3 regions of the Peribacillus sp. TH14 genome follow, and region 2 is predicted to be linked to each of the others. Evidence: riboswitches for the same ligand, from Rfam matches in the RefSeq annotation. Region 2 holds a riboswitch; each other region holds the start of a gene.
The links. Region 2 has a riboswitch for cobalamin ahead of JFU50_RS25565 ((2Fe-2S) ferredoxin domain-containing protein). Riboswitches for the same ligand answer to the same signal wherever they lie in the genome.

Region 1 (4,428 bases), 3.6 Mb from region 2:
AATGTTTTTATAAGCTGTGTTTTTACTTTCAATGAAGTTCTCACATTGCTTTAAAAGGTATGTGAATACCTGTGTTCTTAAAACAGCCATACGGCTGTTTTTTTGCTACATACCTAGAAAGGTTTTAAGAATTCCTAAAAGAAGGGCGACTGCTAAGACCCATATAAAGAATTTTTTATACATGATCATTACCTCGAATTTTTTATGATTAGATTGCATTCATCTTAGCATAAAGATGAAAGAAGAGCAGGTGGTTCGTTATTTGCAAAGGGAGACCTTAAAAGAGAAATATAAGGGATTAGCGATGGAGGGCAGCTGCTCCAGGAGAGTGTGTGGTTGTAGTGATGGACTTAGGGAAGCAGAGGTAAAAAAGGAAAGGATGATCCAAGAACTTTGGAACATCCTTCTTTCGCATTATTTAAATAAGTCTGGATAAATGGTCTTTGCTGCGAGTTCTACAGCTTCACCAATCCTTGGCCCAGGACGTGACATAATATTTTCATCAAGTAGATAGACTTGATCATTTTTCACGGCGTTGATATCTTCCCAGCCTTTACGGGATTTAATTTCATCAACAGCATCATCTGCAAAGGTAGCAGTTGTAATGATAGCATTAGGGTTTCGTTTGACAATTTCTTCATCTGAAACTTTAACCCAGCCTTTTTGGTCGGCAAAGATGTTTTCAATGCCTGCAGTTTTTAGAATTTCTTGTTGGAAGGTTTCCGCTCCTGTTGTATAGATTTCTGGAGCTGGACTAATTTCAAAATAGGTTTGTTCCTTTTCATCTAATGTTTCAATTTTTTCCTCAACACTTGTAATTTGGGTTTGGATATCTTTCACCAATTCTTCGCCTTTTTCAGCTACGCCCATGACTTCAGCAATTTGCCCAATATCCCCATATACATCATCAAAATTTGTCGCGGATTTAATAATGAATACTGGGATTCCAGCATCTTCAAGTGGTTTCATCGTCGTTTCATCACCAATGGTATAAGCAATAATGGCATCTGGTTTTAAGGAAATAATTTTCTCTGCATTGATATTCACCGAATCGGAAACATGTTCAATATCCTTTGCTTCTTCTGGATAATTATCGAAGTCGGTCACGCCAACGACCTTATCTCCCAGCCCTAGTTCAAATAAAATTTCTGTATTACTTGGTTGAAGTGAAACTACTGTTTCCGGAACTTTATCAAATTTTATTTTCTTTCCAGTATCATCGGTAACGGTATAGGCTTTGACTTCTTCTGTCTTATTAGTGTCTTTCTTTTCCTTTGCCGTCTGGTCATCCGTTACTCCACATCCGGTAAGGAAAAGGGCAAGTATCAAGGTGGAAATCCAACTAAATCGTATGCTTCTCTTCATTATTTATTCCTCCGTTTTCTTCTTCATGGGTTTGGTTGGGTATGATTTACTGATAAAAGGAATCTCCTCAATACCATGTTGCTTATTGACGTAGACAGCCATCACGAATAGAACATTTGCAAGCAAATGGGCGTAATCAAAGAGAATTTCAGGGATTTCTATTTCTAAACTAACCTTGTGTAAAGCACGGACCGACTTTTTGGCTTCACTGCGGCAAGTATGCAGAACACAGGCGGCGGTTGAACCTTGCGGAAGCACGAATGTCTCAATATGCTCTTTAACTTCTGCGACATAATGGTCGTAGATGGCACTTAGACGTTTCAGATCATTGTCGGTAATGGCCAATTTCCCACGGACTGAACCATTTAAATGATAAGCCATCGGCAACAATTCCATTAAATCTCGGTATACATCCGGAACATCCTTTGTAAGCGAGGCGGCCAAGCCAATTTGTGTCGTCAAAGAGTCGGTACGTATTTCATAATCGACGGTAGACTCGGATTCGCGCATGTATGGATAGCATAAAAAACGAAAATCCTTTTTTGCCATAACTCTTCCTCCTCTTCATAGTTAGATGAATCACCTCAGTATCGCTTTTCTCAGCAAAAGAAAAAGCCGACCAAGGGCATTGGTCGGCATCAATCACCTATGTATCTGTAACAGAAAAAGATGGAAGATTGCCGTACAATCCTCCTATCTTCCGAAGAGCATAATACGATAAAAAAGGCAGGTCTCCTGGCCCGTGCGTCATTTTACTCTAAGAACCTTCCCATTTGAACAGGATGAATGGTTATCGATGTGAATCTTTATCCTCAAACAGTGGTATTTATCTTATTTCATTAGCACTTACAGTTGCGGAAACAGCTTCGGTTTTACACCAAATTCCCTATTAAGCTGACAAGTCAGCACCTTTTTCTGCAAGGTTTATATTCACTTAGCAACAGTTTACCATACCTTTTTCCTAAAGCAGTATGAATATTTTTAGAGAAATTCGTTTATGGTTTGCGAATTATCTAGTAAACTTACAATGTAAGGTTTAATTGGATGTTAATGTAAAACGCATATCGAGTATAAAGAATATATAATAGGTGTTATATAAGAGTAATAGGGTAATCTCAGGAGGTAGAGTATGATTTATAAGCAGGTAAATCAAAAACTGGAAAAGATTTTAGGGAATATTGAAAAAGTGATTATTGGAAAACGAGATATAGCAGAACTGAGCATCGTAGCACTTCTTTCTGGGGGGCATGTTTTATTGGAGGATGTTCCTGGTGTAGGTAAGACTGTCATGGTCAGAGCACTGGCAAGATCGATAGGCGCAAACTTTAAGCGTATACAATTCACACCTGATTTACTACCTTCAGATGTAACGGGTGTTTCAATTTTCAATCCAAAGGAACAAGAATTTATTTTTAGACCAGGACCAATCATGGGCCATATTATTTTAGCCGATGAGATAAACCGGACCTCGCCGAAAACACAATCTGCCTTGCTTGAAGCAATGGAAGAGGCAAGTGTGACGGTTGATGGGGTTACAAGGGGATTGGAGAAACCCTTTTTCGTTATGGCAACACAAAATCCCATTGAGTACGAAGGAACATACCCACTTCCAGAGGCGCAATTGGATCGTTTTCTATTAAAAATGAAAATGGGCTATCCGGGTGTTGACGAAGAAATTGAGGTTTTGCATCGAGCTCAATATGCCGCACCACTTGAAGAGTTAGAATCTGTGATTACTTTAGAGGAATTAATAGCTTTACAGGAAGAGGCTAAAGCAGTGATAGTGGATGACACGATAAAGCGGTATATTGTTAATTTGGCTAATCGATCTCGTACGCATGAGAGAGTATATTTAGGGGTGAGTCCACGTGGATCGATTGCATTGATGAAGGCGGCCCAAGCTTATGCACTTTTGCAGGGCAGAGATTATGTTCTACCGGATGATGTGCAATATTTAGTACCGTTCGTGTTTGCCCACAGACTTATCCTGAAGCCAGAAGCGAATTATGAGGGAGTGGATGCTGGCATGGTGATTCACGAGATTGTCGCGACGATTCAAGTGCCTGTGAAGAGAGCTGTGACCTAATGCGGAACTTGATCAGCATCTTAAAGGAAAACATGAGTGTGATTGGCTTGTTATTACTTATAGCGATTTCCTTTTCTTTTGCGATGTTTCAAGGCGGTTTTGTCAGTTGGTTTATTTTTTATACATTTTTGCCGTTCGCTGTGTACTCTACGATTCTACTTTTTTATCCGATTAATAACATTATCGTTGAGAGAAAGGTCAGTAAAAGAGAATGCCGAGCAGGCGATTCTGTAGAAATAGCTTTAACTGTTACCCGTAAAAACAGGCTGCCTCTTTTATATTTGATGGTAGAGGAAGAGTTGCCGAAGGAATTGGAAAATAGGGGGATGCAAAGAAAAACACTTGTCTTTCCTGGTTTCAGGCATACATTCAGTATGACATATACTTTGAACAATTTGCCACGGGGTGAGCATACATTTCAAACAATCCGTTTCAGGACAGGAGACTTTTTTGGCGTCTTTGAAAAGGAAGCGACATATAGTTCACCTTTAAAAATCACTGTTTTCCCTTCATATCATGAGCTTACCTACAGAGATCTTGAGCGTGTATTCAATCAGGGACAAGTGGGATCAACAAAAAAAACACAGCGAGAACAATCAGTAGTATCTGGAGTTAGAGAGTATCAGCCAGGTGATCAGTTATCCTGGATTAACTGGAAGGCAACGGCTAGAACAAGTGAAATCATGACAAAGGAATTTGAAGTTCAGAAAAACCGTGATGTGTTTATCATACTTGATAATCAGGAATCGCTTTTCTTCGAAGAAGCAATTGTAATGACGGCTTCCTTTGTACATGCCATGTTAAAAAAAGGCATAGAGATTGGTTTCGCTAGTACGGGATCGAGGCAAATCTTACCGACTGGAGGAGGCAATAACCAGAAACGAAAGATTTTTTACCGCCTTGCTAAAGAAAAACCGAGTAGGATAACCACTTGGAACGGGATCATAAGGAAGGAAATTCTGCCGGCCAACGCAGCT
Region 2 (4,428 bases):
CTTGTTCGCCACACCTGGGCTAACGGCAAGCTCGAATACCGACTCAATTTTTTGCTGAACAATCGGCGTAATTGATTGCTGAACTGTTTGACCCTTAACTCTTGTGAGTGCTTCCATTGCCACTTCAAAAGAAGTGCTCTTTTTTTCTGGTGCTTTTGTAAGCAATCCAACTCCGCCAGTCGACTCGGTGTACGCTTCCTGCATAGAACCTGTTTCTTGATCTAATGCCCAAGGTTCTGCTTCTTTTTGCAAGCGTTGATGCGGCTTCAATGGTTGCTTTTCCGAATTCAATGTATACTTTCTTTGATATCCACGTGGCGTGATGATTTTGTCATCATATAAAAAGGAAGATGAATTTCCAATAATGACGGTTGTTAGCATCCCTATATCGTGATTTAACATGTCTTTCAAATTGGTTATCACAATATCCTGACGATCGCGATAAGCACTTTTTACCAATCCGACAGGTGTTTCGGGCGAGCGGTAACGCAGTAAAATGTTCTGTGTTTCAACAATTTGCCTTGTCCGTCTACCGCTTCGAGGATTATAAAGTGCAATGACAAAGTCAGCCATTGCTGCAGCCTCCACTCTTTTGGCAATCAGATCCCAAGGCGTTAAGTGGTCACTGAGGCTGATGGTACAGGAATCATGCATGACAGGTGCACCAAGTAAAGACGCACATGAATTGATGGCAGAAATACCAGGAACGATTTCAATGGCTACTCCCGTTTCTTCTTTCCAGCCTTTTTCAATCAATACTTCATAAACCAGCCCTGCCATTCCGTATACCCCTGCATCACCACTCGAAATTACAGCCACTTTCTTTCCCAACTCCGCCTGTTTCACTGCTTCTTGTGCACGTGATACTTCTTCAGTCATACCTGTACTTATAATCGTTTGATCTGTAAGAAGGCCCTGTATGAGTTCCACATATGTTTTGTAACCAATGATGAAGTCACTTTCTTGAAGGGCTTCTACAGCACGTTTGGTAATATGTTCAAAATTCCCTGGTCCAAAGCCAACGACAAATAATTTACCGTTTGTACTCATTTAGACATCTCCTTTTACAACTTGTCTTTTGAAATTCCTGTTTGAGCTGGAAAATCTGGATTAGGAGTCATTTCTCCATTAGTAAATTGGTAAATCATCTGTGGAATGAACTTCTCATCATCGAGATTACGGACAATCTCTCGTCCAAAATCAGGTGAATCCACTCGATACCATGTCCCTTGAGGATAAGCAATCACAACGCAGGCATCCTTACACCTTCCGTTACAGCGAGTTCTAGTAGTATGAATTTTTTGATTCAGACCTTGTGAAGTAATTTCATCACGAATTGCTTGCGTTATTTCTTCGCCACCTTTTTTCATGCAACTGCTGCCGTTACAAATCAAAAGATGCGAATTTGTGCCTTTTAAGTTCCAAGTTGTCATCTTCTTCCTCCTAAATCTGAGAAAAGGCAAAATAAAAAACCTTAACTGTTAGAGTTAAGGTTTTAAAAAAACTATATGAAAAGGGAGCCTCCAGCAAGCAAAGTGAAACTCTCAAAATCTCCATAGTCCTTCTACCTTTCCCTCCGAAAAGTATCACACAATTTTAAAAGCAGGTTTCCTGGCTTACGCTTCAATTTACTTTTGTCCCTTCCCAGCTCTAGGCCAGTGGTTATCGACAATTTCATCAGCGTTACAGTAGCGGGGGCTGCATCGGATTCTCACCGATTTCCCTATTATCCCTTGCGTGTTCATACAAGAGCACTTTTAAATTGAAATATTTGGTTTTATAATAATATATTTCTAGTTAACTTTATCTATCATATAACAACTTTTTTAAAATTCAATAGTTTATTCCGACTGTTTTGAAAAGTTTAATGGTGAAAATCCAGCTTAATGCCTATCCTCACTGCGATTTTATCCTTCTCAAAAAAAATATGAATAGAGTGTAGATGGAATCATTGCTTTATGGTACAATAAACGAGAATTTTCAAAAAATTACATAAGTTTTATGGTGCTAGATTCCTCGGAATTTAGCTTAATAGGGAAGTCGGTGTAAATCCGGCGCGGTCCCGCCACTGTAAAGGGAAGTCCTAATACGTAATGAATAATCCACTGTCAAACGCGATGGGAAGGATGTATGAGGATGATGATCCAGAGCCAGGAGACCTGCCATGAAGCGTGAAACTGTTTACAACCTACGAGGATGGGTGTGCGGATCAGGCAGCTAAGCTAATATTTGTATTATGCTGCAAACTTACTGTTCATTACGCACTTCTTTCTTTTTGAGAGAAGTGCTTTTTATGTTGCCCGCCACTTCTCTTCTCAGCTTTAATCATTAAAAATAAAAGCGTTGAAAGGAGAAAAAATGAAAAAAGCCAATTGGAAAATACTTTATTTTGTCATTTTACTACTTTTCGTACCAAAGAAAGCAATGGCAATGCATATTATGGAGGGCTTCTTACCGATCGAATGGGCGATATTCTGGTGGGCTGTGACACTTCCATTTTTAATCTTGGGTTACCGTTCTATTAGGTCTAAAGTGAAGGAAAACCCAGAAACAAAAATGATGCTGGGTCTGTCCGGCGCATTCGTTTTTATTTTATCAGCCCTAAAAATCCCTTCCGTTACAGGAAGCTCTTCACACCCTACCGGCGTCGGTTTAGGTTCAATCTTGTTTGGGCCACTGGCCATGAGTGTCGTCGGTTCTATTGTTCTGTTATTTCAAGCTGTATTACTAGCTCATGGAGGACTAACTACGCTAGGAGCCAATGCCTTTTCCATGGCTGTTTGCGGGCCGTTCATTGCTTATTTTGTATTCAAAGGCGCTACTAAATTAGGTTGGTCCTTCTCTCTTGCTGTTTTCTTAGCAGCAGCTTTCGGAGATTTGGGCACCTATGTGATAACTTCTGTACAACTTGCTTTAGCTTTCCCATCGGAGGTAGGTGGATTCATGGCCTCATTCACTAAATTTTCAGGAATCTTTGCCCTTACCCAAATACCTTTAGCAATCAGTGAAGGTTTATTGACAGTCGTTGTCATGAATTTCTTGAAGAAATACAATCTAGGCGAATTGAAATTACTGCGAGTGTTATCTAAGGAGGCTCGTTAGCATGAAAAAAAGTTTATTGTTGCTTTTTCTAGTCGTCATACTTGCTATAATTCCGTTAATCACCCAACAAGGAACAGAATTTGGTGGAGCTGATGGAGTGGCGGAAGAAGCCATCACTAAAATCCAACCAGAATATAAGCCTTGGTTCAACAGTATCTGGGAGCCGCCAGGTGCAGAAACCGAAAGCTTATTGTTTGCTCTCCAAGCCGCGATTGGCGCCGGATTCATAGGATACTTCATCGGCGTTATGCGACAAAAAAATAAACAGTCCGTTCAAGAAAAGGACGAACAGGCAAAACATGTTACTCATAGATAAATACGCCTATTTCAACCGGCTAAAGCATGTACATCCTTTAGAGAAAATGATTTTTGCCCTCTCCCTTTTGTTGTTTTCTTTAGCAGTGAGGGATACGACCGTCTCACTCATCACCTTTACCGTGATGAGTGCTTTTATCATTTTCGGGGCAAAAATCCCAATCTCTTATTATCTAAAATTACTCTTATTACCTGGATTTTTTGTACTATCAGGTACAATTACCATCCTTTTTTCATTCGCAAGTAAATTCACTTCGATACCAAATGTATGGTGGTCCTGGAATTTCGGTAGCTGGCAAATATTTATCAGCGAAGACAGTATAAAAACGGTAATTGGTCTAATCGTTGTTGTATTAAGCAGTATCAGCTGTTTATATTTCCTAACCTTAACTACTCCCATCACAGTTATACTATATGTATTGCGTAAGCTGAAACTGCCTTCATTGCTGATTGATTTAATCGAATTAACTTATCGCTTCATCTTTATTTTTTTAGATACAGCTATGGCCATTCATCAATCACAGTCATCACGGCTTGGGTATAGTTCAGTGAGGAAGGGAATTCGATCTCTCGGGTTACTCATATCTTCCCTGTTTTTAGGAGTGTTTCAGCGCTCTGAACAATTAACGATGGCAATGAACGCAAGAGGGTATCAAGAGAATATTTCATTTATCGATGACTCTTACACTTATTCCTCTCGTAATTGGCTGATTACCATTGTAACTCTAGTAAGCTTATTCTTTATTTATAGATATATATAAATTGGGGGCAGTTCGATAATGGAAGAACATATTTTTAATATAGATGGCCTCACCCATCAATTCGCAGATGGGACGTTCGCATTAAAAGATCTTTCTCTTACTATTCAACAAGGTAAAAAAATTGCTTTATTAGGCAATAACGGTGCCGGTAAGTCAACTTTATTCCAACATTTAAACGGTCTATTAAAGCCAACAACAGGATCCATCAAATTTAAGGGAAAGAAATTAAAATATGACAGAAAAACATTAT
Region 3 (4,428 bases), 4.5 Mb from region 2:
CCACATTAAAAGCGGAGGTGTCATCAAGACGATTGCCGAGCTATATGGTGATGATGATGAGGCGAAAGAAGTCGAACGAAAGCTATCGGAAGCCGCCCTAATATTAAGTGAAAGTATTGAAGAGCACTTAGATGGCATCATTGCAGAAATCGGTTTTGATTTTGGATTAGATAAAAAAGGGCAAGTTTGGATGTTTGAAGCTAATTCTAAACCAGGACGTTCAATCTTTTCCCATCCAAAACTCAAAGAGTTCGAGCTGCTAACAAGAAAGCTCAGCCTTGATTATGCTATTTATCTTACGGAACAAACCATTACAAATGCTGTCGGTGTGCATAGATGAATATTTTTTACGATATTCCAACTGAAAGCTGGTACCACGACCAAGAAAGCATGCAACTATTCGCCGGCGCGGAAAAAGAGGAAATACACTATAAACAGAATCAAAATAATCAAACACTTATTCCTATTTCTATTTTTCCAGGTAGCCGGATGCTCGTCGTCGGAATTTTAACTTCTTCAAATCCCAAAAAGGAATCAGGAATAGGGGGAAACTTGACCCTTTTTCAGGATTTATCACTATATTTGTTGGAACATGGGATTTTAGTGTTTGTATTTACGGTTGAGACCTTTCATTCCATCCCTGTAAAAGGCTTCCTTTTTTCCTCCATTTCAAACAAATGGATCGAGGTTAAGATGCCGCTTCCCGATATAGTTTATAACCGAATTCCCTCAAGGGGCTTCGAGGCATCAGAGGATTTTCAACGGCTTATCAACTACTTTCAAGATCATGATATGAACCTTTTCAATCCTTGTTTTTTAGATAAATATATGATGTATGAAGCATTAATGGAAGATGGCTCCCTCACCAACCATCTTCCATCAACAATTATCCTAGGTGATTGCGATGGACTGAGGGCTTTTTTAAAATCCCACAGACATATTTACCTAAAACCATCTAAAGGAAGCCAAGGGAAAGGTATTTACACACTAATAGAGAATCCTGATGAAACTCTTCAGTTTAATAGCCTAAAACATAGTGAATCCTTCCCAAATTTCTCCTCATTTTGGGAGCATAAAAAATTGCTACTGATGAGAAGAGCCTATCTCGCCCAACGAGCGGTTATACCAAAGAAACTGAATGGACATCGTTATGATTACCGAGTTCTCGTTCATTATGAAAATGGGTTCTATAAAATTACTGGTAAGGCTGTACGGATGTCACAAACCCAGGAAATCACAACCCATACTCCAAGAGGCGGGAAACTTTTCCCTTACAAAAACTTGCAATCGAGGAATTTAAACCGGAAGTTGGCGTACATTGCTCAAAAGTGCGGTCTGATTCTTTCGAAGAAATTCGGCTTTCTCGGGGAATTCTCTATTGATATTGGCGAAGATTCAACAGGATCACTCTTCATTTACGAAGTAAACTCTAAACCCATGCAATTTGATGAAGAAGAAATTGAAGCAAGCCGACTCTTGCATTTGAAAAACCTGTTTATTGAATTAACTTTATTAAATCAAACGAGAAAATAACCTCCATCTGCCGTTTTCCATTATAATGAAATGAGAGACAGCTTATATGGAGGTTATACATATGATTACTCATTTTCAATGGACACCATTACATAAAAATTTACCAGGATGGAAAATTTCCTTTTACTTTAACAAGCAGGCCGTCAAAGCCTTATACCATAAAGACGGGTCCATCGAATGGACTGCCAATCCCCCTTCAGAAACAGACGAAGCTAATCTCAAAAGCATCATACATGACTTAATGGTCTATCATGTATATGAATAAGTTAGTGCTAAACTCCTCATTTCATTCATGAGGACTTACTCAGAATAAAAAGCCCTCTTTTGCCTACACTATAAAAAAGGTTAGGAGGGATTTCTTTTGGATAAAGAAGAATTCACATTTTTGAAGGATACCGAATATGAAGGCAAGAACTCTGCTTTCTTAGACATCGACCGTTACATCAATGAAGGGCTGGCCGGCGGGAATGTTTATGCAGCTGCTGACCTTCAGAACATTGAAGAAGCCCATGATTTTTATGATGAAACCGAGCCAAACAAGAATAAATAATTAGTGTCCGGAGCCTCCTTTAGGTGGCTCCTTTTTATAAAACTGTCAACTCCTCCTTTTGACCGAACATTTCCTTATTAATTATTCCATAAGCCTTTTCAAGATTAAGTAAATACTCTACTTTTTCTTTTGAATTTTTTGCCTTCACATTAATTTCCTTGTTCAACCTTGTATGATTTTCGCTTAAAGAAATCATTTTTTCCCCAGAAAAATTATACATAATCTGAGCCTTTAAAAAATCCGTAAAGTATCTAACTGTTCCAAACATGCATTATCCCCCTTAAATTTTGTTCATAAAGAAAACTTTTCTCCTGTTCCATAGAGAGACGAGATTTCCTTATAATTTTGTTAAAAAATCGACTATTATAACTGATTACATCTAAAAAATAAAAAAAACAACTTCCCGATTAGAAGTTGTTAGAGTGCAAAAGAAAACATAACAAAAAACAAACATGAATTTTCCATTTTTCAAAAAATGAAAAACATGCTCTTGTCAATTCTCGCACTTAACACCTCCTATCCTCGTAGGTTTATGATGCTGTGCTAAAAATAGGCAGGTATCCTGGCTCATGATCATCGCTTTTCGAACCTTCCCATCCCCTTTTGCAGAAGACAGTGGCATTACTCGAATCGCTCTCATATACAGTTGCGGGACAGCGCCGGATTCTAACCGGACTTCCCTTTTAAGCAGATAATCTTCAATATATTATCTGCACCTTTTTCTAGACGTATTTAATTTTCAGTTTAAATGTATCAAATTATCCCTTAAATTACAATGCGTGCTTCTGTGTTCAAAAGGAAATTGATTAACACCTCTTCCATTACACAAAATCACTAATTAGTATTTCGCTCCATTATCCTTATTAATCTTATTAATCAATATCTTTTCTTTTAATATCGATGTGATAATATGCTCCGAATCCCATTCGTGGCCAGATATCTCGATAAGCGGATATTGATTCGGCAAAACAATTTGCTGGATTTCATGAACTGCCAAGCCTTGATTATGTAATCGTAAAATTTCACCACGCAGGTTTTCCAAATAGTCGAGCTTTCTTTGAAACATTTCCTTCCCATTAGGGACATGACCGGCATGACAACAAAAAACCTCTCCAAAATCATATTGAAGTAATCTATTTATAGAATCGATGATAACAGGGACAGATTCTTCCCGTAAAACAAGCTTCGTTTTCGGTGTAACGAATAGGTCACCTGAAAACAGCATGCCATTACTGTGATTCAAATACACCATATGGTCCTTAGCATGACCTGGGGTAAAGATTGGCTCCCACGTTTGGGTACGGGAATGAACAGTCCTCCCCAACGGCTCAGCTTTGAAGCCATCTCTCCTTCCCCAAAAAGTTTTGCGATAATCAGGATATTCAGCATCCTTCGCACATACATCAATCGACATCGGATGAATATAAATTGGAACTTTTCTATGTTCCTGTATCCAGGAAGCACCGCCAGTATGGTCCTCATGATAATGCGTTAGCGCCACTAAATCGAAGTCGGCTGATTCATAGAAAGGGATAAGTTCTTCCAATAAAATTTGGGCTCCCGTATCAATCAAGAGGCCGTCTATTAAAAAAACATATACACTCATCCCCGACTTTATTCCTTCAGGGGTCCCTTGTACACAAACCACATCATTTATCGTCTTAATCTCTAGCATGGCTTCCCTCCTCATCAATTGTATAAAAATAGTTTAATATCCTATTTCCCCCTTGTTCATTACAATAAATGTAATATCCCCCCATACTTTTGACAAGCAAATAGTATTTTTCCTAGCAAAGACCCATTGTATATTTTCCGGTAGAATCAAGGCACTGTTTGAAACCATAGTCATTGATTTAAGGTATTCTATTATGCAACTAAGAAAAGAAACAGCAAAAATCTGGCTTCGGTTAAAAGGAAGTTGTTAATAAAGGGTACTCCCTATTTAAGTTTGGACGATAAAAAAATTCACGGCTAATCATTAACGCTGAATAACTGTCAATATTACCTTGGTTGATAAAAAAGCTAAAGCATTCATGATACAGACTTTGAAACAATACTTTCCTGACAAAAACTTCACGTAATTATTAAAAAAAATCGACAAGCTGCTAAAAAGAACGAAGCCTATCTTACAAATATCATAAAAAAGTATGGCTTTCCGACCATTAACGATCAATGGTGACAATACCCCGATTCCAAAAGGTATGATTATCCAATTCTAGATTTACCATAAAAAAATTAATTAAATCACCAGAAAGTTATTCTAAAATTACAGAAACGATTGACAATATGTGAATTTACAAATAATATAGATTATATTAGAAAACTTGTAATATTCCAAAATAATA

Region 1: another riboswitch for cobalamin. It lies ahead of JFU50_RS08095 (hypothetical protein); the one in region 2 lies ahead of JFU50_RS25565 ((2Fe-2S) ferredoxin domain-containing protein).
Region 3: another riboswitch for cobalamin. It lies ahead of JFU50_RS03880 (hypothetical protein); the one in region 2 lies ahead of JFU50_RS25565 ((2Fe-2S) ferredoxin domain-containing protein).

Annotation. Positions count from the first base shown of each region.
Region 1 is NZ_JAEKEK010000001.1:1,669,457-1,673,884, reverse strand. It holds gene JFU50_RS30420 (hypothetical protein) at 236-436, shown strand; gene JFU50_RS08100 (ABC transporter substrate-binding protein) at 415-1,365, opposite strand; gene JFU50_RS08095 (hypothetical protein) at 1,369-1,875, opposite strand; cobalamin riboswitch at 2,074-2,293, opposite strand; gene JFU50_RS08090 (AAA family ATPase) at 2,495-3,451, shown strand; gene JFU50_RS08085 (DUF58 domain-containing protein) at 3,451-4,428, shown strand, end outside.
Region 2 is NZ_JAEKEK010000001.1:5,305,763-5,310,190, forward strand. It holds gene cobJ (precorrin-3B C(17)-methyltransferase) at 1-1,050, opposite strand, end outside; gene JFU50_RS25565 ((2Fe-2S) ferredoxin domain-containing protein) at 1,065-1,433, opposite strand; cobalamin riboswitch at 1,585-1,774, opposite strand; cobalamin riboswitch at 1,986-2,181, shown strand; gene JFU50_RS25570 (energy-coupling factor ABC transporter permease) at 2,359-3,102, shown strand; gene JFU50_RS25575 (energy-coupling factor ABC transporter substrate-binding protein) at 3,104-3,418, shown strand; gene cbiQ (cobalt ECF transporter T component CbiQ) at 3,402-4,178, shown strand; gene JFU50_RS25585 (energy-coupling factor ABC transporter ATP-binding protein) at 4,197-4,428, shown strand, end outside.
Region 3 is NZ_JAEKEK010000001.1:762,710-767,137, forward strand. It holds gene JFU50_RS03860 (YheC/YheD family protein) at 1-340, shown strand, start outside; gene JFU50_RS03865 (YheC/YheD family endospore coat-associated protein) at 337-1,533, shown strand; gene JFU50_RS03870 (YheE family protein) at 1,595-1,798, shown strand; gene JFU50_RS03875 (hypothetical protein) at 1,895-2,083, shown strand; gene JFU50_RS03880 (hypothetical protein) at 2,118-2,351, opposite strand; cobalamin riboswitch at 2,619-2,818, opposite strand; gene JFU50_RS03885 (MBL fold metallo-hydrolase) at 2,922-3,758, opposite strand.